2 regions of the Variovorax sp. GW822-FHT04E09 genome follow, and region 2 is predicted to be linked to the other one. Evidence: riboswitches for the same ligand, from Rfam matches in the RefSeq annotation. Region 2 holds a riboswitch; the other holds the start of a gene.
What was found. A riboswitch is a leader RNA that binds a small molecule or an ion and turns the genes downstream of it on or off. The one in region 2 is predicted to bind cobalamin.
Positions count from the first base shown of each region.

Region 1: another riboswitch for cobalamin. It lies ahead of AC1RL8_RS05410 (TonB-dependent receptor); the one in region 2 lies ahead of AC1RL8_RS00940 (TonB-dependent receptor domain-containing protein).

Region 1 covers NZ_JBXAMR010000001.1:1,140,281-1,150,877, reverse strand. Annotated here, with positions in the region: gene AC1RL8_RS05440 (dicarboxylate/amino acid:cation symporter) at 1-1,096, shown strand, start outside; gene AC1RL8_RS05435 (tetratricopeptide repeat protein) at 1,154-1,753, opposite strand; gene katG (catalase/peroxidase HPI) at 1,859-4,117, opposite strand; gene AC1RL8_RS05425 (cation:proton antiporter domain-containing protein) at 4,301-6,004, shown strand; gene AC1RL8_RS05420 (hypothetical protein) at 6,009-6,416, opposite strand; gene AC1RL8_RS05415 (hypothetical protein) at 6,568-6,789, shown strand; cobalamin riboswitch at 6,871-7,153, shown strand; gene AC1RL8_RS05410 (TonB-dependent receptor) at 7,285-9,468, shown strand; gene AC1RL8_RS05405 (PepSY domain-containing protein) at 9,479-10,597, shown strand, end outside.
Region 2 covers NZ_JBXAMR010000001.1:187,130-197,726, forward strand. Annotated here, with positions in the region: gene AC1RL8_RS00900 (malonate--CoA ligase) at 19-1,563, shown strand; gene AC1RL8_RS00905 (phenylacetaldoxime dehydratase family protein) at 1,585-2,649, opposite strand; gene AC1RL8_RS00910 (carbon-nitrogen hydrolase family protein) at 2,670-3,674, opposite strand; gene AC1RL8_RS00915 (AraC-like ligand-binding domain-containing protein) at 3,854-4,819, shown strand; gene AC1RL8_RS00920 (universal stress protein) at 4,865-5,290, opposite strand; gene AC1RL8_RS00925 (sulfite exporter TauE/SafE family protein) at 5,364-6,191, opposite strand; gene AC1RL8_RS00930 (cell division protein ZapA) at 6,484-6,819, opposite strand; gene AC1RL8_RS00935 (hypothetical protein) at 6,816-7,043, opposite strand; cobalamin riboswitch at 7,177-7,416, shown strand; gene AC1RL8_RS00940 (TonB-dependent receptor domain-containing protein) at 7,489-9,441, shown strand; gene AC1RL8_RS00945 (cobyrinic acid a,c-diamide synthase CobB) at 9,426-10,597, shown strand, end outside.

The DNA.
Region 1 (10,597 bases), 950 kb from region 2:
CGGGCTGGCGCTCCTGTACTTCGAGATCGTGAGCAGCATCGCGCTGGTGGTCGGCCTCGTGCTGGTGAACCTGCTCAAGCCGGGTGCGGGCATGAACATCGACGCCTCCACGCTCGACACCAAGGCCATCGCGGCCTACACCGGCCCCGGCAAGATGACCGGCACGGTCGACTTTCTGCTCAACGTGATTCCCTCCACCGTGGTCGATGCCTTCGCCAAGGGCGAGATCCTGCAGGTGCTCTTGATCGCAGTGCTGTTCGGCTTTGCGCTGCACCGCTTCGGCGGGCGCGGCACGCTGGTGTTCGACGTGATCGAGAAGGGCTCGCACGTGCTGTTCGTGATCGTCAACTACATCATGAAGCTCGCGCCCATCGGCGCCTTCGGTGCGATGGCCTTCACCATCGGCAAGTACGGGCTGGGCAGCCTGCTGTCGCTGGGCAAGCTCATGGGCACCTTCTACCTGACCTGTCTGCTGTTCATCTTCGTGGTGCTGGGGCTCATTGCGCGTTTTCACGGCTTCAGCATCTGGAAGTTCATCAAGTACATCAAGGAAGAGCTGCTGATCGTGCTGGGCACCTCGTCCAGCGAATCGGTGCTGCCGCGCATGATGGAGAAGATGGAGAACCTGGGCGCCCACAAGACCTGCGTGGGGCTGGTGATTCCCACCGGCTACTCGTTCAACCTGGACGGCACCTCGATCTACCTGACGATGGCGGCGGTGTTCATCGCGCAGGCCACCAACACGCCGATGACGCTCACGCAGGAGATCACGCTGCTGGCCGTGCTGCTGCTCACCTCGAAGGGGGCAGCCGGCGTCACGGGCAGCGGCTTCATCGTGCTGGCGGCCACGCTGTCGGCGGTGGGGCATGTGCCGGTGGCGGGGCTGGCGCTCATCCTGGGCATCGACCGCTTCATGTCGGAGGCGCGCGCGCTCACCAACCTGATCGGCAACGGCGTGGCCACCATCGTGGTCGCCAAGTGGACCAACGAACTGGACACGGAGCGGCTGCAGGCCGGGCTCAACAACGAGAGCTGGGTCGAGTCGCAGGAGCCCGAGGAGCTGGTGAACGCGCGCGAATCGAAGATGGCGCAGTAGCGGGCGCAGGGCGCCGGCCCGCGCGTTTCGGTGCGGTGCGGCGCGTTTCGGTGCGCTTCAGTGCACCAGGGCCACCGCGAGCAGCGGCTGCGCCCTGGCGTCGAGCTCGCGTTCGTACAGCGGGGCGGCCTTGGCGTAGGCGCCCTGGGCGCGATGGGCCGCGGCCAGGTTCTGCCGGCTGTACAGCACGGCGTGTGCGTCGGGGCGCCGCTGCTTCTCGTGGATCGCCAGGGCGCGTTCGTACAGCGCAATGGCCTGGTCGAAGGCCTCGCGGCGGTAGTGCAGGCCGGCCAGCGCGCTCAGCGTGAACGCCACCATCGGGCTGTCCGGTCCGGCGGTCTTTTCCTGGATGGCGAGCGCGGCCGTGTACGACTGCGCGGCCCGGGTCAGCTGCCCCTGCCGCTGGTGGACATGGGCCAGCAGCACGAGGCTGAGGGCCGCGTCGGCGGACTCGGCCCCGCCCGTGCGTTGCGCCGTCTGCAGCACCTGCTGCGCCAGCTCGAGCGTGCCGACGTCGTAGCAGTTGGCGTTGATGCGTTGCACGAGTTCCTGGCGCAGCGCGCGCCATTCGGGGTTGCCGTCCTGCGCGTACAGCGCGCCGAACTGCGAGGCCGCCAGGACGACGCCGGCGGCAAGCCATGCCTTCGCGAATTTCATGGGGCCGAATCTAGTGCCCCGGCCTGAAAACCGAATACCTCGTTCATGGGAGTCCGCGCCCGCGGGGCAGGGCCCCCGGGGCGCGGACGGCGCAGGCGCCCCGCCTCAGGCGAGATCGAAGCGGTCCAGGTTCATCACCTTGGTCCAGGCGGCCACGAAGTCGTCGATGAACTTCTGCTGGCTGTCGGAAGCGCCGTAGACCTCGGCGATGGCGCGCAGCTGCGCGTTGGAGCCGAACACCAGGTCGACGCGCGTGCCGGTCCACTTGAGGGTGCCGGTCTTGCGGTCGCGGCCTTCGTACTCTTCCTTGGCGTCCGACACCGCCTTCCACTCCGTGCCCATGTCGAGCAGGTTGACGAAGTAGTCGTTGCTCAGCGTGCCGGGCGTCTTCGTGAAGACGCCGTGGCGCGTCTGGCCGACGTTGGTGTCGAGCACGCGCAGGCCACCGACCAGCACCGTCATCTCGGGCGCCGTGAGCGTGAGCAGCTGCGCCTTGTCGATCAGCAGCGCTTCGCTGGGCACGCTGTAGCGGCCCTTCAGGTAGTTGCGGAAGCCGTCGGCCGCGGGCTCCAGCGGCTCGAACGAGGGCACGTCGGTCTGTTCCTGCGAGGCGTCGGCACGGCCCGGCGAGAAGGGCACCTTCACTTCACGCCCGCCATTGCGCGCGGCCTGTTCCACGCCCGCACCGCCGGCCAGCACGATCAGGTCGGCCAGCGAGATCTTCTTGCCGCCGGTCTGTGCCGCGTTGAACTCGCTCTGGATGCCTTCGAGCACCTTCAGCACCTGGGCCAGCTGCGCGGGCTGGTTGACGGCCCAGTCCTTCTGCGGTGCGAGCCGCACGCGGGCGCCGTTGGCACCGCCGCGCATGTCGGAGCCGCGGAAGGTGGAGGCCGAGGCCCACGCCGTCGACACCAGCTGCGCAGGCGTGAGGCCCGAGTCCAGCACCTTCTTCGTCAGCGCCGCGACGTCGTTGGCGTCGACCAGCGGGTGGTCGACGGCCGGGATCGGGTCTTGCCAGATGAGCTCCTCGGCCGGCACCTCGGGCCCGAGGTAGCGGGCGCGCGGGCCCATGTCGCGGTGCGTGAGCTTGAACCAGGCGCGCGCGAAGGCGTCGGCGAGCTGGTCGGGGTTGGCCAGGAAGCGGCGCGAGATCTTTTCGTAGGCCGGGTCCAGGCGCAGCGACAGGTCGGTCGTGAGCATGGTCGGCGCGTGGCGCTTGGAACCGTCATGCGCGTCGGGGATGGTGCCGGCACCGGCGCCGCCCTTGGCGACCCACTGGTGCGCGCCGGCGGGGCTCTTGGTCAGCTCCCATTCGAAGCCGAACAGGTTCTCGAAGAAGTTGTTGCTCCACTTCGTGGGCGTGGTGGTCCACGTCACTTCGAGGCCGCTGGTGATGGTGTCGCCGCCCTTGCCGGTGCCGAAGCTGTTCTTCCAGCCGAAGCCCTGGTCTTCGAGGCCGGCGGCTTCGGGTTCCTTGCCGACGTTCGAGGCCGGCCCCGCGCCGTGCGTCTTGCCGAAGGTGTGGCCGCCGGCGATGAGCGCCACGGTTTCCTCGTCGTTCATGGCCATGCGGGCGAAGGTGTCGCGGATGTCGTGGGCCGCGGCGATCGGGTCGGGGTTGCCGTCCGGGCCCTCGGGGTTCACGTAGATCAGGCCCATCTGCACGGCGCCCAGCGGGTTCTCGAGGTTGCGGCTGTGCGGCACCTTGCTGTCGTCGTCCTTCACGAGCACGCCGCGGTCTTTCTCGACGCCGGGCGAGCCCTGTGCGTAGCGCACGTCACCGCCCAGCCAGGTCTTCTCGCGGCCCCAGTACACGTCCTGGTCGGGCTCCCACACGTCGGGGCGGCCACCGCCGAAGCCAAAGGTCTTGAAGCCCATGGTTTCGAGCGCGACGTTGCCGGTGAGGATCAGCAGGTCGGCCCAGGAAATCTTCTGGCCGTACTTCTGCTTGATCGGCCACAGCAGGCGGCGCGCCTTGTCCAGGCTCACGTTGTCGGGCCAGCTGTTGAGCGGCGCAAAGCGCTGCTGCCCGCGGCCGGCGCCGCCGCGGCCGTCGCCGATGCGGTAGGTGCCGGCGCTGTGCCAGGCCATGCGGATGAAGAGCGGGCCGTAGTGGCCGAAGTCGGCGGGCCACCAGTCTTGCGAGTCGGTCATCAGTGCGGCGAGGTCTTTCTTCACCGCGGCGAGGTCCAGGCTCTGGAAGGCCTTGGCGTAGTCGAAACCGGCGCCCAGGGGATCGGATTTGGAGGAGTGCTGGTGCAGCAGGTCCAGGCGCAGCTGCTCGGGCCACCAGTCGCGGTTCGTGGTGCCGGCGCCGGTGGCCTGGCTGAACGGGCACTTCGCTTCGGTTTTCTCGTTGCTCATGGGGAGGCTCCTGTTGTTGGGGGGACGGGGGGACCGCTCAAATTCTGGATGAGAAAGGTGTCGATGCGAATAGAAGTGCTTTATGCCTACGATAGTTCGCGTCGCTTCCGTAGGGGTGTAGACGCAGGCCCGTAGAAGCCTGCGGGCTTCAAAGGTTGGGGGCCGTTCCTGCAAAATGGACCGATGCCCCACAGCGTCTCCCTCATCAATACGATTGCCGCCGGCCTGGGGTTGGCGCTGGTGTTCGGCTTTCTCGCGGCGCGGCTGCGATTGCCGGCGCTGGTGGGGTACCTCCTGGCGGGCGTGATCATCGGCCCGTTCACGCCCGGCTTCGTGGCCGATGCCGGCATTGCCGCGCAGCTGGCCGAGATCGGCGTGATGCTGCTGATGTTCGGCGTGGGCCTGCATTTTTCGCTGGCCGACCTGCTCGCGGTGCGCAAGATCGCGTTGCCCGGCGCCATCGCGCAGATCGCGGTCGCCACGCTGCTCGGCGGCGGCCTCGCCATGTGGTGGGGCTGGAGCTGGGGCACGGCGCTGGTGTTCGGGCTGGCGCTGTCGGTGGCGAGCACGGTGGTGCTGCTGCGCGCGCTCGAGAGCCTGGGCATCCTCGATTCGTTCACCGGCCGCATCGCGGTGGGCTGGCTGGTGGTCGAAGACCTCGCGATGGTGCTGGTGCTCGTGCTGCTGCCGCCGCTGGCGGGTGCGCTGGGCAGCACCAAGGTCGACACCAGCGGCGACCCCGTCTGGCAGACGCTGGGCCTCACCTTGCTGCAGGTCGGCGGCTTCGTGGTGCTGATGCTGGTGGTGGGGCGGCGCGTGTTCCCGTGGATCCTCTGGCAGGTCACGCGCACCGGCTCGCGCGAGCTGTTCACGCTGTGCGTGGTGGCGGCGGCCGTGAGCATCGCCTTTGCGTCGGCGGCGCTGTTCGGCGTGTCGTTCGCGCTGGGCGCTTTCTTCGCTGGCATGGTGATGCGCGAGTCGCAGTTCAGCCACCGCGCGGCGCAGGAGTCGCTGCCGCTGCGCGATGCGTTTGCCGTGCTGTTCTTCGTGTCGGTCGGCATGCTGTTCGACCCCTCGGTGCTGCTGGAGCGCCCGCTGCAGGTGCTGGCCGTGGTGCTGGTGATCGTGCTGGGCAAGTCGCTCGCGGCCTGCGCGCTGGTGCTGGTGTTCCGCTACCCGCTGGCCACCGCGCTCACGGTGAGCGCGAGCCTGGCGCAGATCGGCGAGTTCTCGTTCATCCTGGCCGGGCTGGGCGTGTCGCTCGGCCTGCTGCCGGTGGAAGGGCAGAGCCTGGTGCTCGCGGGCGCGCTGATCTCCATCGCCACCAACCCGCTGTGGTTCAGTCTCATCGCGCCGCTGCAGAAATGGCTGCACGCGCATTCGAAGTTCGCACGCGAACTCGACGCGCGCAGCGACCCGCTGGCCGAGCTGCCCATGACCACCGAGGCCAAGTACCTGTCGCGCCAGGTGGTGCTGGTCGGCTACGGCCGGGTGGGCCGGCGCATCGCCGCCGAGCTCGAGACGAACGACATCCCCTACGTGGTGGCCGAGCAGAACCGCGAGCTGGTCGAGAAGCTGCGCGAGGCCGGCATCCCCGCCGTGTGGGGCGACGCGGCCGACCCGGCGGTGCTGATCCAGGCGCACGTGGCGCGCGCCCGCGTGCTCGTCGTGGCCACGCCCGACGCCATGAACGTGCGCCAGATGATCGAAACCGCGCGCACGCTGAACCCCACCATCCAGACCGTGGTGCGCAGCCATAACGAGCAGGAAGCCCGCCTGCTGGCCGCCGAAACCGACGCGAAGGTGTTCCTGGGCGAACAGGAACTCGCCCAGGCCATGGCCCGCGATGTGGTGCAGCGCGCCGCCGCGATGGCGGTGCCGGCTTGACGATTCAAAGGTCCTCGATCACCAGCGTGCGATAACGCTCGGCGATCGAGTAGGGCACGGTACGCACCAGTTCCATCACGCGCTCGGCGATGGCGCCGTCCTTGGTGCGGATCAGCAGGCCCGTGTGGCCTTCGTGGGCCAGCTGGATGAAGGCGCGCACCGTGTCGCCGTCGGTGCCGGCGGAGGGCAGGGGGCTGTGCGAGGCATGCACGGTCGGCGCGATTTCCGCCAGGACGGTTTCGGCCGGTATCAGGTAGACCTCGTCGCCGCTCACGATGCCTTTCGCGATCAGCCCGTGGCCGATGCGGCTGGCATCTTCGACGCTCGGAAACATCACCAGGGAGTAACCGGTCGGGTAGAACGCGCCACCGAAGGCGGCGCGCATGTTGGGTTCAAGCGTGAAATGTTTCATGCTGACTCCTTGTTCTGATGCAACTCCCCACCCCTAACATTAGGCCGCGCGGCGTCCATGCACTGTAGGAGAAGCCCTAGTACTGACAACCGCGCCGGCCCCTTGCCCGTTCAAAGGCGGGTTCATTCCCTGTTTCATTTCTCTGACCGTCATGCCTTCGCCGAGAGACATCGCACTCACCGTCCACGAACTGGAAGAAGGGGAGTTCTACTGGGTGCTGATGGAGGCCGTGGACGGCTCGCCCGGCGACTCCACCCATGTGTACGTGCCGCTCGAAGCCGCCCACGAGCCCTACGCCACGTATTCGAATGCGCTGGTGGCCGGCGTGGCGGTGCTGCGGCGGCTCTTCGGGCCCGACGGCAAGCCCGTCTGACGGGGCCCGCAAGGGCGCTGCCGCAGGGCGCTCCCTATAATCCCGGCGGTTGGAAACATTGGTTCACACCGGTGTCGTCCAACACCCCACGGTTCGAAGGTGCCCTGCACGACCAGTCACAGGATTGGCGGCGGGGTTAAACGGGAAGCAGGTGCGAGGCGTCGTTTTTTCGAACGACCCTTCCATTCCTGCGCTGCCCCCGCAACGGTCAGCGGACATCGACACCCTCAGGCCCCGGCGATTCTTCGCCCGGGCAGCCACTGCGCTTCGGCGTGGGAAGGCGAGGGCTTCGGCGCCGAGGTGCATGCATTGCATCCCGACGCACTCCGCGAGCCCGGATACCGGCCTTCGCAACCGCCTTCGGATGCTGCGGGAGTGCGTGTCCGGGCCTGCCGCTTTTCCCTCGCGCGAAACGGCACCGCCCCTCGTCTCTTCTCCCTCGGCGTCCGCGATCGGTCAGGAGCCTGCGGGGACGCGGGCTGGAGGAGAAGTCGGATGAATCGCATTGCATCGCCGCCGCGCGATCGCTCGGGCCCGCCCCTGCAACGGGCGCGCCTTTCGGGTCTTTCAGGTCTTTCACTGGGGCTCGGCCTCGCTTGCGGGCCAGTTCTCGCCCAGTCGGGCGACACGGCCGGTCGCCCCAGCCTCACCCCCGTGCAGGTCGAGGCCAGCCGCCACACGCCGCTGGCCCTGGACGAGCCCACGCAGACCGGCAGCCGCCTGGGCCTCACACCGCTCGAAACGCCGGCCAGCATCGAGGTGCTCACTGGCGACGCGATCCGCGCGCGCGGCGACGTCTCGGTGGTCGAGGCCGCGAGCCGCGCCACCGGCATCACGGGATCGCCCGCGCCGGGCAATGGCGGCTCGTCGCTGTCGGCACGCGGCTTCAACGGCCACGGCTCGGTGATGCAGCTGTACGACGGCACGCGCCTGTACGTGGGTGCGGGCACCGTCACCTTCCCGTTCGACACCTGGTCGACCGACCGCATCGAGGTGCTGCGCGGCGCCGCGTCGGTGATGTTCGGTGAAGGCGCCATCGGCGGCGCGATCAACGTGGTGCCCAAGAAGCCCACGCGCGGCCCGATTCGCAACGAGGCGCTCGTGACCGTGGGCTCCGACGCCACGCGCCAGGTCGCCTTCGGCAGCGGCGGGGCGATCAACGACATGCTCTCGTACCGCTTCGACATCAGCCACCGAAAAACCGACGGCTTCATGTTGCGCGGCGAGGCCGAGAGCCTGGCGGTGGGCGGCGCGGTGCGGCTCGATGTGTCGCCGCGGCTGCAGTTCACGCTCTCGCACGACGAGGGCCGCCAGACGCCGCAGCGCTATTTCGGCGTGCCGCTCGTCAACGGCCGCGTGAGCAGCCTGAACCGCGAACAGAACTACAACCTCGACGACGCCGAGGTCAAGTACCGCGACCGCTGGACCCGCCTCGATGCGCAGTGGACCCCCAACGACGCCCTCACCGTGCGCAACCAGCTCTATCGCCTGGACAGCAAGCGCCATTGGCGCGACAGCGAAACCTACACCTACAGCGCCACCACGAACCGCGTGACGCGCGGCGACTACCTGGAGATCGGCCACGACCAGGAGCAGATCGGCAACCGCACCGACGCCACCTTCAAGCACGCGCTGTTCGGCCTGAAGAACCAGGTGCTGGTGGGCTTCGACGCCAATCGCATCGACTTCCTGAATTCGAGCGACACGCCCTACGGCGGGCGCTCGGTGGTCGATGCCTTCGTCTTCAACCCCGGCTACTACGTCTCGCCCACGCCCTACCTGCCGCGCTACAAGACCAAGACCAGCACTTACGCCTTCTTCGCCGAAGACAAGCTGGCCTTCGACGAACACTGGTCGGTGGTCGGCAGCCTGCGCTGGGACCGCGCGAAGATCGTGCGCACCGATCCGCAGAACCGCGCCCCGCGCCTGGACAAGACCTTCGAGTACGCCACCGGCCGCCTGGGCGTGGTCTACGCGCCCGACGCCGCGCAGTCGTTCTATGCGCAGGTCGCGCGCGCGGCCGATCCGCTCACCGGGCTCATCAGCACCTCGACCACGCAGGTGCCGTTCGAGCTCAGCGTCGGCAAGCAGGTCGAGGTGGGCTACAAGCGCCAGCTGGCCGAGGGCCGCGGCGCCTGGAGCGTGGCCGCCTACCGCATCGAGAAGACCAAGCTGCTGTCGCGCGACGCGAACGACCCGACCGTCGTGCAGCAGATCGGCAAGCAGTCGTCCGAAGGCATCGAGGCCACGCTCGACCTGGCGCTCACTTCCACGCTGCGCCTCGAAGCCAACGCCGCGCGGCTGCGCGCGCGCTACGACGACTTCAATGAAGCGGTCGGCAAGTCGCTGGTCTCGCGCGCGGGCAACACGCCCGCCGGCGTGCCCGAGGTGGCGGCCAACCTGTGGCTGCACTGGCGCTTCCTGCCGCAGTGGGAGGCCGAGCTGGGCGTGCGCCACGTCGGCGCGCGGCAGGTCGATGCGGCCAACACGCGCCGCATCGGCTCCTACACCGTGGCCGACGCGGGCGTGAGCTGGCAGGCGAACCCGTCGCTCAAGCTCGCGCTGCGCGCCTACAACCTGGCCGACCGCAAGTACCCGGTGTCGTTCTCGAACGGAGGCAACCAGTGGCTGCTGGGCCGGCCGCGCTCGTTCGAGCTGTCGGCGTTCGTGACTTTCTGAGCATGGCCGCATGAGCACCGCATGGCAACGCACATGGCCTCCGCTGCGGCGGGCGCTGTACTGGACGCACCGATGGCTGGGCATCGGCGGCTGCCTGCTGTTCGTCATGTGGTTCGTCTCGGGCGTGGTCATGATGTACGTGGGGTACCCGAACCTCACGGACGAAGAGCGGCTCGCGGGGCTCGCTCCGGTGCGCTTCGAACAGGCGGTGGTCGCGCCGGCTGGCGCGCTCGAGGCGCTGCCGCCCGCGGTGCGCACGCAGCCGCCCCGGCGCATGGCGCTGGAGATGCAGGCCGGCACCGACGCCCAGCCCGTGTGGCGCATCGTCGATGCGCGCGGCGGTCGGCATGCCGTTTCTGCGCGCGATGGCCGTGTGCTCGGCCCGGTCGATGCGGCGCAGGCCGAGGCCATCGCGCGCGACTTCTCCGCACAGCCCGGCGCACGCTGGGCCGAGACGCTGGAGCGCGACCAGTGGACCGTGCCGCAGGGCCTGAACCCGCTGCGCCCGCTGCACCGCATCGAAACCGGCGACGCGGCGGGCACCGAGCTGTACGTGTCCTCGCGCACCGGCGAGGTGGTGCGCGACACCACGCGCACCGAGCGCTTCTGGAACTGGCTGGGCGCCGTGCCGCACTGGATCTACTTCACGCCGCTGCGCGCCGACCCGCCGCTGTGGCACGACGTGGTCGTGTGGCTGTCGGCCGCCTGCATCGTCTCGGCCGTGACGGGCATCGTCATCGGCATCCTGCGCATCCGGCTGCGGCGGCGCTTTCGCAGCGGCGCGGTCACGCCGTACACCGGCTGGATGGCCTGGCACCACATCGCCGGGCTCATCGGCGGCTTCTTCGTGCTGACCTGGATCGTGAGCGGCTGGCTGTCGATGAACCCCAACGGCTGGTTCCAGCGCGCGCCGGCCGATGCGGCCGCGATGGCGCGCTACACGGGCACCGGCGCATCGCCGTTCCCCTGGCCGCCGGCTGTGGTGCCGGCAGGCGAGGGCGCTGCTGCACCGCGTGAGGCGCTTCTGATGTGGTTCGACGGGAAGCCGCTGCTGCAACTGCGTGATGCGCAGGCCCGCGTGCAGGTGATTGATGCAGCGACCGGCGCGCCGGCCGTCATCGCTCGCGAC
Region 2 (10,597 bases):
TTGATGATGACGAAGATGATGAAGACGAAGTCCTCCCCCAACGCCAACCTGTTCGCCGCCTTGCGCGCCGCCTTTCCCGCCGACCTCGACGCCATCGCGGTCGAGACCGAGAACGGCCTGCATTACTCGTGGCGCGACCTCGACCGCGCCAGCGCGATGATCGCCAACCTGCTCGACGGCCTCAAGCTCGAGAAGGGTGCGCGCGTCGCCGTGCAGGTCGAGAAATCGGTCGAAGCCATGCTGCTGTACCTCGCGACCCTGCGCGCGGGCTACGTGTTCCTGCCGCTCAACACGGCCTACCAGAGCGCCGAGATCGAGTACTTCATCGGCAACGCCGAGCCCGCCGTGGTCGTGTGCACCGGCCGCAACGCGGCCTGGGTGCGCCCCATCGCCGAGGCGGCCGGCACGCGCCACGTGTTCACGCTGGACGACGACCGCACCGGCACGCTGCTCGACGCGGCGGCGCGCTGCAGCGACCGGCATGCCGTCGCGCTCAAGAAGCCCGACGACCTCGCCGCCATCCTGTACACCAGCGGCACCACCGGCCGCAGCAAGGGCGCGATGCTCACGCACCGCAACCTGCTGTCGAACGCCGAAGTGCTCAAGGACTACTGGGGCTGGACGAAGGGCGACGTGCTGATCCACGCGCTGCCGATCTTCCACGTGCACGGCCTGTTCGTGGCGTTGCACGGCGCGCTGCTCAACGGCAGCAAGATCCTGTGGTTCTCGAAGTTCGACCCCAAGCGCATCGTCGCCAAGCTGCCCGAGGCCACCGTGTTCATGGGTGTGCCCACGCTCTACGTGCGCCTGCTGGCCGAGCCGGGCCTCACGCGCGAGGCGGTGCGCACCATGCGCCTGTTCGTCGCGGGCTCGGCGCCGCTGCTCATCGAGACCTTCGACGAATGGCGCGAGCGCACCGGCCACACCATCCTGGAACGCTACGGCATGAGCGAGACCGCCATGCTCACGTCCAACCCGTATGACGCCGCCAAGGGCGAGCGCCGCGGCGGCACCGTCGGCTTCGCGCTGCCCGGCGTGCAGCTGCGCGTGCGCGACGACGAGGGCAAGGATTTGCCGGTCGATGAGATCGGCGGCATCCAGGTGAAGGGCCCCAACGTGTTCGCCGGCTACTGGCGCATGCCTGAGAAGACGAAGGAAGAGTTCACCTCCGACGGCTTCTTCAAGACCGGTGACGTGGGCAAGATCGATGCGCGCGGCTACATCACCATCGTCGGGCGCAGCAAGGACCTGATCATCAGCGGCGGCTACAACGTCTACCCGGCCGAGATCGAGGGCTACATCAACGAGATGGCCGGCGTGGCCGAAAGCGCCGTCATCGGCGTGCCGCACCCCGACTTCGGCGAAGTGGGCGTGGCCATCGTGATCCCCAAGGGCGGCGCCACGATCGACGCCGACGCCATCGTGGCCGAGCTCAAGGCCAAGCTGGCGAACTTCAAGATCCCCAAGCGCTGCTTCGTCGTGCCGGAGCTGCCGCGCAACACGATGGGCAAGGTGCAGAAGGCGCTGCTGCGGGCGGAGCACAAGGGGCTGTTCGCCGCCTGAGCCCCGCCGCGCGCCCAGGCTTCAGGCGGCGGGCGCGAGCCCGTTCATCAGCCCGCTGCGCGCGTGGCAGTTGATGTACTCGTAGCTTTGCTCGTCGGCCTTCAGCACCGACACCTCGTGGTACAGGCGCAGGCGCAGCTCGAAGTTCAGCGCCTGCACATAGCGCATGAAGCTGCCGAAGATCGCGACGTGCGTCGGGTGCGACTCGGCCCAGCGCTCCATGTCGGCCAGCGAGCGCCAGTAGCTCAGACCGAAGGATTTCTGCAGCGGTGCACCGTGTGCGTCGAGGTGGTGCATGAAGCGGTTGCTGTAGCAGCCGATGGGCAGGCCCTGGTCGCGCAGGAAGTCCATGCCTTCGCGCAGCACCGGGGCCATGTCTTCCAGGTAGCGCTGGCGTTCCTGGCCGGTGGTCTCGGTCCATTCCTGGCCCGAACGGATCATCGCGAGGTGCGTGTGGCCCGCGATGCGCACGCGCTGGCCTGACGCAGGCGTGCCGGCGATCACCGCGCGCGTGCCCGAAGGCGCGAGCGCGTCGGCCTGCGCGAGCGGGAGTCGATCGCGCATCGACCCCCAGTAGCCGTGCTCCTGCAGTTCGCCGCTCACACCGCCCATCACCACGCCGATGCCCTCGAGGCGGTCGGGCGTGCTGAACAGGGTCTCGAAGTGCGCAGCACGCGGGGTGGCGATTTCGCGGAAGTAGCCGAGGCCTTCATGCAAGCGCTCGTCGGCGTTCCACCAGGCCTCGATGGCGGGCGTGGCACACCAGCGCGCGAACGCCGCTGCATCGCGCCAGTAGGCGATCGCGATCAGGTTGTCGTACCCGTCGGCGTCGACGCAATGGGCCAGGTCGTGGTGGCCGGGCCCGTCGGGCAGGGCGAAGTCGCGGGCGATCTTCAGGAGCGCGGCGCAGGCCCGACCCTGCATCGCCGGACCGCGCGACTGCACGCCGAAGTAGCCCATCACGACCTGGGTCGTCGCCGCGGGCGCGCGCGCCGACCAGCCGGGGTAGGGCGGGGTGTGGTCGTCTGCCACGCGGCGCTCGCGGGTGCGCGGGCAGCGCAGGTGCTCGGGAATGGCCGATTCCATGGTGCGGCTCCGTGGTCGGCTCAGGCCACGACCGGCTCGGGCACGCTGCCCTCGGGCTCCGGCGTGAGCTGCACCACCACGGGCGTGCGCCGCGTCTTGTTCAGCAGCAGCTGCGTGACGTCGGGCCGCGAATAGTGACCGCTCGGGTCGGCCGCCGCCTTGGCGAGCGCGATCATGCCCAGGTCGATGTCGGCGATCACCAGGCCTTCGGCGTCCTCGGCCAGCGGCGTGCCCAGCGGCGAACCGTCCGGGCCGTAGATGCGCGCATGCCCGCCGCCGACGCCCAGCATCTGCCGCTTGCCGTCGTCGGTGCACATCAGCTCGCTCATGGCCTTCGACACCGTGGCGCAGGGCGCGATGACGAAGCAGCCGCCCTCGACTGCATACACCTGGCTCGCGGCGTTGTTGACCTCATGGCCCAGCGCGTAGGCCGCGCCGCGGTAGAGCGAAAAGCTCGGCCATGCGCCGCAGTGGATCTGCTCGTTCTGCGCGTACATCGCGTACTTGCTCAGCGGCTGCAGGTGTTCCCAGCAGCACAGCGAGCCGATGTTGCCCAGCGGCGTCTGGACCACGTGCAGGTCGGCGCCGTCGCCTTCGCCGAACACGGTGCGTTCCACGTGCGTGGGCTTGAGCTTGCGACGCGTCTGCACGGTGCGGCCCTGGTCGTCGATCAGTGCCTGCGCGATGTACAGGCTGCCCGCCGCTTTCTCGCTGTAGCCGAGCGAGAGCCAGATCTTGTGCTGGCGCGCCGCCGCCTGCAGGCGTTCGAACTCGGGCGAGCCGATGACCAGCGAGTTGTCGTGATAGCGCTGCACGAACTGCATGCCCCACGCCGGCGAATCGAGCCAGACCCACCACGGGTAGCCCGGCACCCAGGTCTCGGGAAAGGCGATGAGCTGCACGCCCTGTTTCGCGGCCTGCGCCATGAGGTCGACGGTCTTGTCGATGGTGGCGTCGAGGTCGAGGAAAACAGGCGCGGCCTGCACGGCGGCGACGCGGAGCTGGGGGTGGACGGTGGTCGGCATGGGGTGTTCTCCAGGGGGCAATGAACGTAACGAAATCCCCACTGTGCGCACCGGGTTTGCGCGGTGGCATGCGGGTTGCATGAAGCGTAAATTCGCGCCGCCGGAACGCCTTGACCCGGATTGGCGGCGTTCTTGTTCCAGCGTTGCATGTGCCTTGCGAAGGCCTTCCGAGGACCCCGATGACCCCCTTGCTCAGCACCGATGCCGTCCCGCGCGACCAGCGGCTCGCGTACTGGACCGACATGATCTGCAACGTCTACGTGCAGCTCGAATGCGACGCGGTGCGCACCGGCGACGGCGGCGACTTCGAGGGCAGCATCCGCCAGCACGCACTGCCCGGCCTCGGCATGTCGGTCGTGACCTCGCGGGCGCAGAAGGTGATGCGCACGCCGGGCCACATCGCGGCGTCGAGCGACGACTGTTTTCTCGTGAGCATCCAGGCGCGCGGGCAGGGCGTGGTGCGCCAGGACGGGCGCGACGCCGTGCTCGGCGCCGGCGACTTCGCGCTGTACGACAGCACGCGGCCTTACCAGCTGCTGTTCGACCAGCCCTTCGAGCAGATCGTGCTCAAGCTGCCCGGCGAGCGGCTGCGCAGCGAACTGCGCGACACCGAAGCGCTCACGGCCACCACGGTGTCAGGGCGCGAGGGCGCGGGGCACCTGCTGCTGGGCATGATCCGCACGCTGCGCGAGGACTTCGACGCGCTGCAGCCGGCCTCGGCGCTGGCGGTGGCCCATGGCGTGCAGAACATCCTGGTGGCCGGCCTGCAGACGCTGCCCGCGGCGCACGCACCGGCGCTCAGCAAGCTCACGGCGTACCACCTCGCGCGCGTGAAGCAGCGCATCGACGAGCAGCTGGCCGATCCGACGCTGTCGGTGGGCACGCTGGCGGCGCAGCTGGGCATGTCGGTGAGCCACATCCACCGCGTGTTCAAGAGCGAGCCGCTGACGCCCTCGCAGTACATCTGGGAGCGCCGGCTCGACGCATGCAGCCGCGACCTGCTGGAGCCGCGCCTGGCAGGGCGGCCCGTGGGAGAGATCGCGTACGGGAGGGGGTTCAACGACGCGGCGCATTTCAGCCGCGCGTTTCGCGAGCGCTTCGGGTGTTCGCCGCGCGAATGGCGGCGGCAGCGCTCGCCGCAGTGACCGCGGCCACGGCGCATCGGCCGTCGCCGGGGCGGTCGGGTCTTCTTACTGGACCAGCAGCACCGAGATGTCGGTCTCGGCCACGACCTTGGTCGCGACCGAACCCATCAGTGCGCGGCCCAGGATGCCGTGGCCGTGCGTGCCCAGCACGATCAGCTCGGCCTTCGATTCGGTGGCCGACTTGAGGATTTCCTCGGCCGCGTGGCCGTGGCGCGCATCGGCAGTGAAGTTGGCCACGCCTTTCTCGGCGAACCAGGCCTTCACCGGGTCGAGCACCTTGGCGTTTTCCTCGGCGTAGTACTCGGTGACGATTTCCTTGCTCAGGTGGCGTGCCACGTGGCCGGAGATGCCGGTGCAGACATTGACCACCACCAGCTCATGGCCGTCCACGAACATGGCGCGGTTGGCGAGCAGATAGTTGAGGGCCTTTTGCGTGTAGGCGCTGCCGTCGACTGCAATGAGGATTTTCATGGCTTTCCTTCTACGACTGTGAACAAGTGCCGCATAGGATGGCACAGGAAAGCCAGCGAGTGTTTGATATGCCTCAGCCCCGCAGGCCCTTCCAGAGCATGTAGGCGGCCAGCAGGTACAGGATGCTCGCGAACACGCGCTTGAGCTTCTTCACCGGCAGGCTGTGCGCGGCCTTGGCGCCCAACGGCGCGGTGAACACGCTGCAGGCCGCGATCACCACGAGCGCGGGCAGCCAGATGTAGCCGAAGGCGCCGGCCGGCAGGCCCTGCACCGACTGGCCGCTGAGCACATAGCCCAGCACGTTGGCCACCGCAATCGGAAAGCCCAGCGCCGCGCTGGTCGCCACCGCGTTGTGGATCGCCACGTTGCACCAGGTCATGAACGGCACGCTGATGAAGCCGCCGCCCGCGCCCACCAGGCCCGAGATGAAGCCGATGATGCCGCCCGCTGCGAGCTGGCCCCCGGTGCCCGGCATCTGGCGCGTGGGCTTGGGTTTCTTGTCGAGGAACATCTGCGTGGCCGAGAAGCCCACGAACAGTGCGAAGAAGATGGCCAGCGCCGTGCCCTTGAGCAGCGCGAACACGCCCAGGCTGCCCGCGAGGCTGCCGATGACGATGCCGGGGGCCAGGCGCTGCACGATGTCCCAGCGCACCGCGCCGCGCTTGTGGTGCGCGCGCACGCTGGACACCGACGTGAAGATGATCGTCGCCATCGAGGTCGCGATCGCCATCTTCACCGCCAGGTCGGCCGGCACGCCGCGCTGGCCCATGATGATCGTGATGAACGGCACCATCAGCATGCCGCCGCCGATGCCCAGGAGGCCGGCGAGGAAACCGGTGCCCAGGCCGAGCGCGGCGAGTTCGGCGATCAGGAGCGGGTCGAGCAGGGCAGCGAGGTTCACGGGAGGATGGGGAAAGAACGAGCGGCTGAAAAAGCAACGGCCCCGTGCGGTGAAGCAGGGGGCCGTGGCGGGAAAAGGTGTCTGCAGATGGTGTGCCGGACCCGCATCCTGAACCAGGGTTCAGGTGGGCGAGGGCAGCCGGACTTCGGGTTCATCTGACGCGAGATGATCACGCCCGTCAAGCGATGTACCAAGCCCGGCTCCGGAGAGCATTGGAACAAGGAAATATTAAGCCCGACACGTCTGCAGACAAAACGGATTTTACGCCCCGGATGTGCCGGGCCGCGTGCCCTCAGAGCAAATGTCCATCGCCCGCCAGGGCCTGATCGAGTCTCTGAATGAGCTGGGCCGCCTTCGGGTCGGTGTCGGTGGCGGTTTCTTCCGTGCTGCTGGCCGCGACGGGGGCCGGTGCGGCGGCAGCAGCGGCCTGCTGGGCCGCGAGATCGAAAGCCAGGTTCAGCGAGGCGAGCACGGCGATGCGGTCGCGGGCCTTCACCTTGCCCGCGTCGCGGATCTTGCACATGGCCGCGTCCACGCGGTCGACGGCCTCGCGCAGTTGCGCTTCGCCGCCGTCGGGACAGCCGAGCAAATAGCTCTGGCCCATGATCTGTACTTCAATCTGCTTCATGCGTGATGGGAATCTTCGGAAGGGGGTTCGGCCGGCAGCCGTTCGAGCAGGGCATCGAGGCGGGTGCGGGCCGCGGCGAGCCGCGACTTCAGGCCGTCGCGTTCACGCGTGAGCGCATCGACCTGTTCCTGCAGCAGCGCGTTGGTGCGCTGCACCTCTTCGTGACGCACGAGCAGGCGTTCCACACGCTCGGCGATCTGGTCGATGGGGCTGGAGGCGGGCATGGTTGGCGATTGTAGTTTCCCGGGAATTCGGAACATCCGGCGCACCGCGCGGGGCGCGCACCGGACGTGGCCGAGATTCTGGGGCCTGCGCCGCCTGCGATCAAACCCGGTGTGGCGTGCCCGCCCCGTGGGCCTAAAATCTCGCCCGTTGGTGCTCGCGGCGTGGTTCGCACGGCGCAGTTCAACGGGAAGCAGGAGTGGACGCCCCCCGGGGCCGAAGCCGCCTGCGCTGCCCCCGCAACGGTCAAGCAGACGACGCCGCAACGCGTCACCCCTTTCCATCCAGCCACTGGGCGCCCTGAAACAGGTGCCTGGGAAGGCGGCAAAGGGTCGATCTGCCAGCCCGGATACCGGCCAACAAGGCGGCTGCCGCATCGGCAGCCATGACGCCCATGGCGCCGGCGGGGAAGCCGGCCAGGGCATAGAAGTTCGTTCGGTTCACCCCATGATTTCCTGTGTTTCCCTCTCCAGCGGCCGCGCCAGCGTGCGCCGCAACCGTCCCGCGTGCCTGCCGCTGACGCTCGCCCTGGCTTCGGCCTTCGGCGGTCTGGCGCTGGTGCCGCTGGCCGCGCAGGCGCAAGCCGCCGCAGCAGCATCTGCCACGCTCGACGAGACCGTCGTCACCGCCAACCGCACGCCGCAGGCGCTGTCGGACCTGGTGGGCGATGTCTCCATCGTCGACCGCAAGACCATCGAGCGCAGCGGCGCGACCGGCGTGGCCGACGTGCTGGCGCGCCTGCCCGGCATGGAGATCTCGCGCAGCGGCGGCGTGGGCAACGCCACCAGCGTGTTCATCCGCGGCGCCGAATCGCGCTTCACCGCGGTCTACCTCGATGGCGTGCGCATCGATTCGCAATCGACCGGCGGCGCCGGCTGGGAAGGCATTCCGCTCGCGCAGATCGACCGCATCGAAGTGCTGCGCGGCCCGGCCGCCGCGGTGTACGGCTCGGACGCCGTGGGCGGCGTGATCCAGCTCTTCACCAAGCGCGGCGAGGAGGGCGTGTCGCCCTACGCCGGCATCGGCTTCGGCAGCCACGGCCTGCGCCGGATCGAAGGCGGCGTGAGCGGCAAGTCGGGCCTGCTCGACTACTCGTTCGGCGTGGCGCATGAAGAAAGCAAGGGCTTCAACATCCAGCCGATCGCCAAGCGCACGCCCTCGAAGGACGGCTTCACCAACCCCGACCGCGACGGCTACCGCAGCACCTCGGGCAACCTGAAGCTGGGTTTCCAGATCGCGCCCGACCAGCGCATCGACGCCACTTTGCTCACCAGCAACACCGCGGCCGCCTACGACCCGTCGGTGAGCTTTCGCACCAAGCCGCCGATCACCTTCCGCAACGACGTGTCGACCAACGAGCTGCGCACCGCCGGCCTGACCTGGTCGGCCAAGTGGAACGACATCTACAGCACCCGCCTGCAGGTGACCGATTCGCAAACGGTCTACAAGACCCAGCCCTCGTTCTATCGCACCGAAACCCGCCTGCGCGGCTACCTGTTCCAGAACGAATTCCGCTTCGGCGCGCACCTGGTGACCGCCACGCTCGAGCGCCGCGAAGACGCGCTCGAAAACGCGCCGACCACCTCGGCCAAGCTGTTCTCGCGCGACCGCTCGCAGAACGCCGCCGCACTGGGCTACGGCTACGTGAAGGGCCCGCATTCGCTGCAGCTGCACGTGCGCCATGACGACGACAGCGAGTTCGGTGGCAAGACCACCGGCAGCGCCGCCTACGGCTACGCCATCACGCCGAGCCTGCGCGCCACCGTGTCGGCCGGCACCGCGTTCCGCGCGCCCACGCTGTACCAGCGCTTCAGCGAATACGGCCTGGCGAGCCTGCAACCCGAATCGAGCCGCAACGTCGAGCTGGGCCTGCAGTACACGGCCGGCGCCACGCAGGCCGGCATCGTGCTGTACCGCAACCGGGTGCAGAACCTGATCGTGTTCGACGGCAGCGCCAAGGGCTGCCAGTCGTCGTTCGGCTGCTACGCCAGCACGGCGCGTGCGCGCTACCAGGGCGTGACGCTCACGGGCGGCCACCGCATCGGCGACGTCACGCTGCGCGCCTCGCTCGACTACCAGGACCCGCGCGACCTCGCCACCGACCACCTGCTGGCACGCCGCGCCCGGGCCCACGGCACGCTGGGCGCCGACTGGCGCATCGCCGGCTGGACGCTGGGCGCCGAGCTCCAAAGCTCGGGCAAGCGCTACGACGACGCGGCCAACACCGTCAAGCTGGGCGGCTACACGCTGCTGAACCTGTCGGCCAGCAAGCAGATCATGCGCGACCTGAACCTGGTGGCGCGCGTGGACAATGTGGGCGACAAGGACTACCAGTTCGCACGGCTCTACGCCACCGGGGGCCGCACCGCGTACGTCGGACTCAAGTGGACTCCGCAGTAAACACCCGTCGCTCCTCGCCCGGCGCAGCCGTCACCTGCGCCGCGGTGCTCGTGGCCGCGCCGGCCTCGGGGCAGGGCAAGACCACGGTCGCGGCCGCGCTGGCGCGGCTGCACGTGCGCCAGGGCCGCCGCGTGCGGGCCTTCAAGTGCGGTCCCGACTTCCTCGATCCGCACTGGCTCGCGCTGGCCACCGGCGCGCCGGTGCATTCGCTCGACCTGTGGATGACCGGCGAAGCCGACTGCCGCGCGCGCCTGCATGCCGCCGCGAGCGAGGCCGACCTGGTGATCGTCGAAGGCGTGATGGGCCTGTTCGACGGCACGCCCAGCGCGGCCGAGCTGGCCGAGCGCCTGGGCCTGCCGGTGCTGGCCGTGATCGACGCGCAAGCCATGACCGGCACTTTCGGCGCGCTGGCCTACGGCCTGCAGAACTTCCGCCCGGGCCTGCCCTGGGCCGGCGTGCTCGCCAACCGCGTGGCCGGCGAGCGCCATGCCGACATGCTGAAAGACGCCTTGCGCGAGCCCGGCGACTGGCTCGGCGCCTTGCCGCGCAGCGCCGATTTCGCGCTGCCCGAACGCCACCTGGGGCTGGTCGGCGCGGCCGAACTCGGCGACGCAATGGTGCGGCTCGATGCCGCGGCCGACGTGCTCGCCGCCACGCCGCTGGGGCAGCGCGCGCCCGGGCAGCTGCCGCAGGTACGCTTCGAGCCCGCGCCGACGGCGCCCGTCGCGCCGCTGCTGGCCGGGCGCACCATCGCCATCGCGCGCGACACGGCGTTCTCGTTCATCTACCCGGCCAACCTCGAGGTGCTCGAGGCCCTCGGTGCGCGGCTCGCGTTCTTCTCGCCGCTGGCCGACGAACCGCTGCCGCCCTGCGACGCCGCATGGCTGCCCGGCGGCTACCCCGAGCTGCATGCGGCCGTGCTGTCGGCCAGCGACCGGTTGCGACTCTCGCTCGCCAACCACGTCACGGCCGGCAAGCCGATCTGGGCCGAATGCGGCGGCATGATGGCGCTGTTCGACGAACTCGCCACGCGCGACGACGCCGAGCCGACCGACGTGCACCGCCTCTGGGGCGTGCTGCCGGGGCGGGCCGTCATGCAGAAGCGGCTGGCCGGCTTGGGCCCGCAGCAGCTCGACCTGGGCGTGCACGCCCTGCG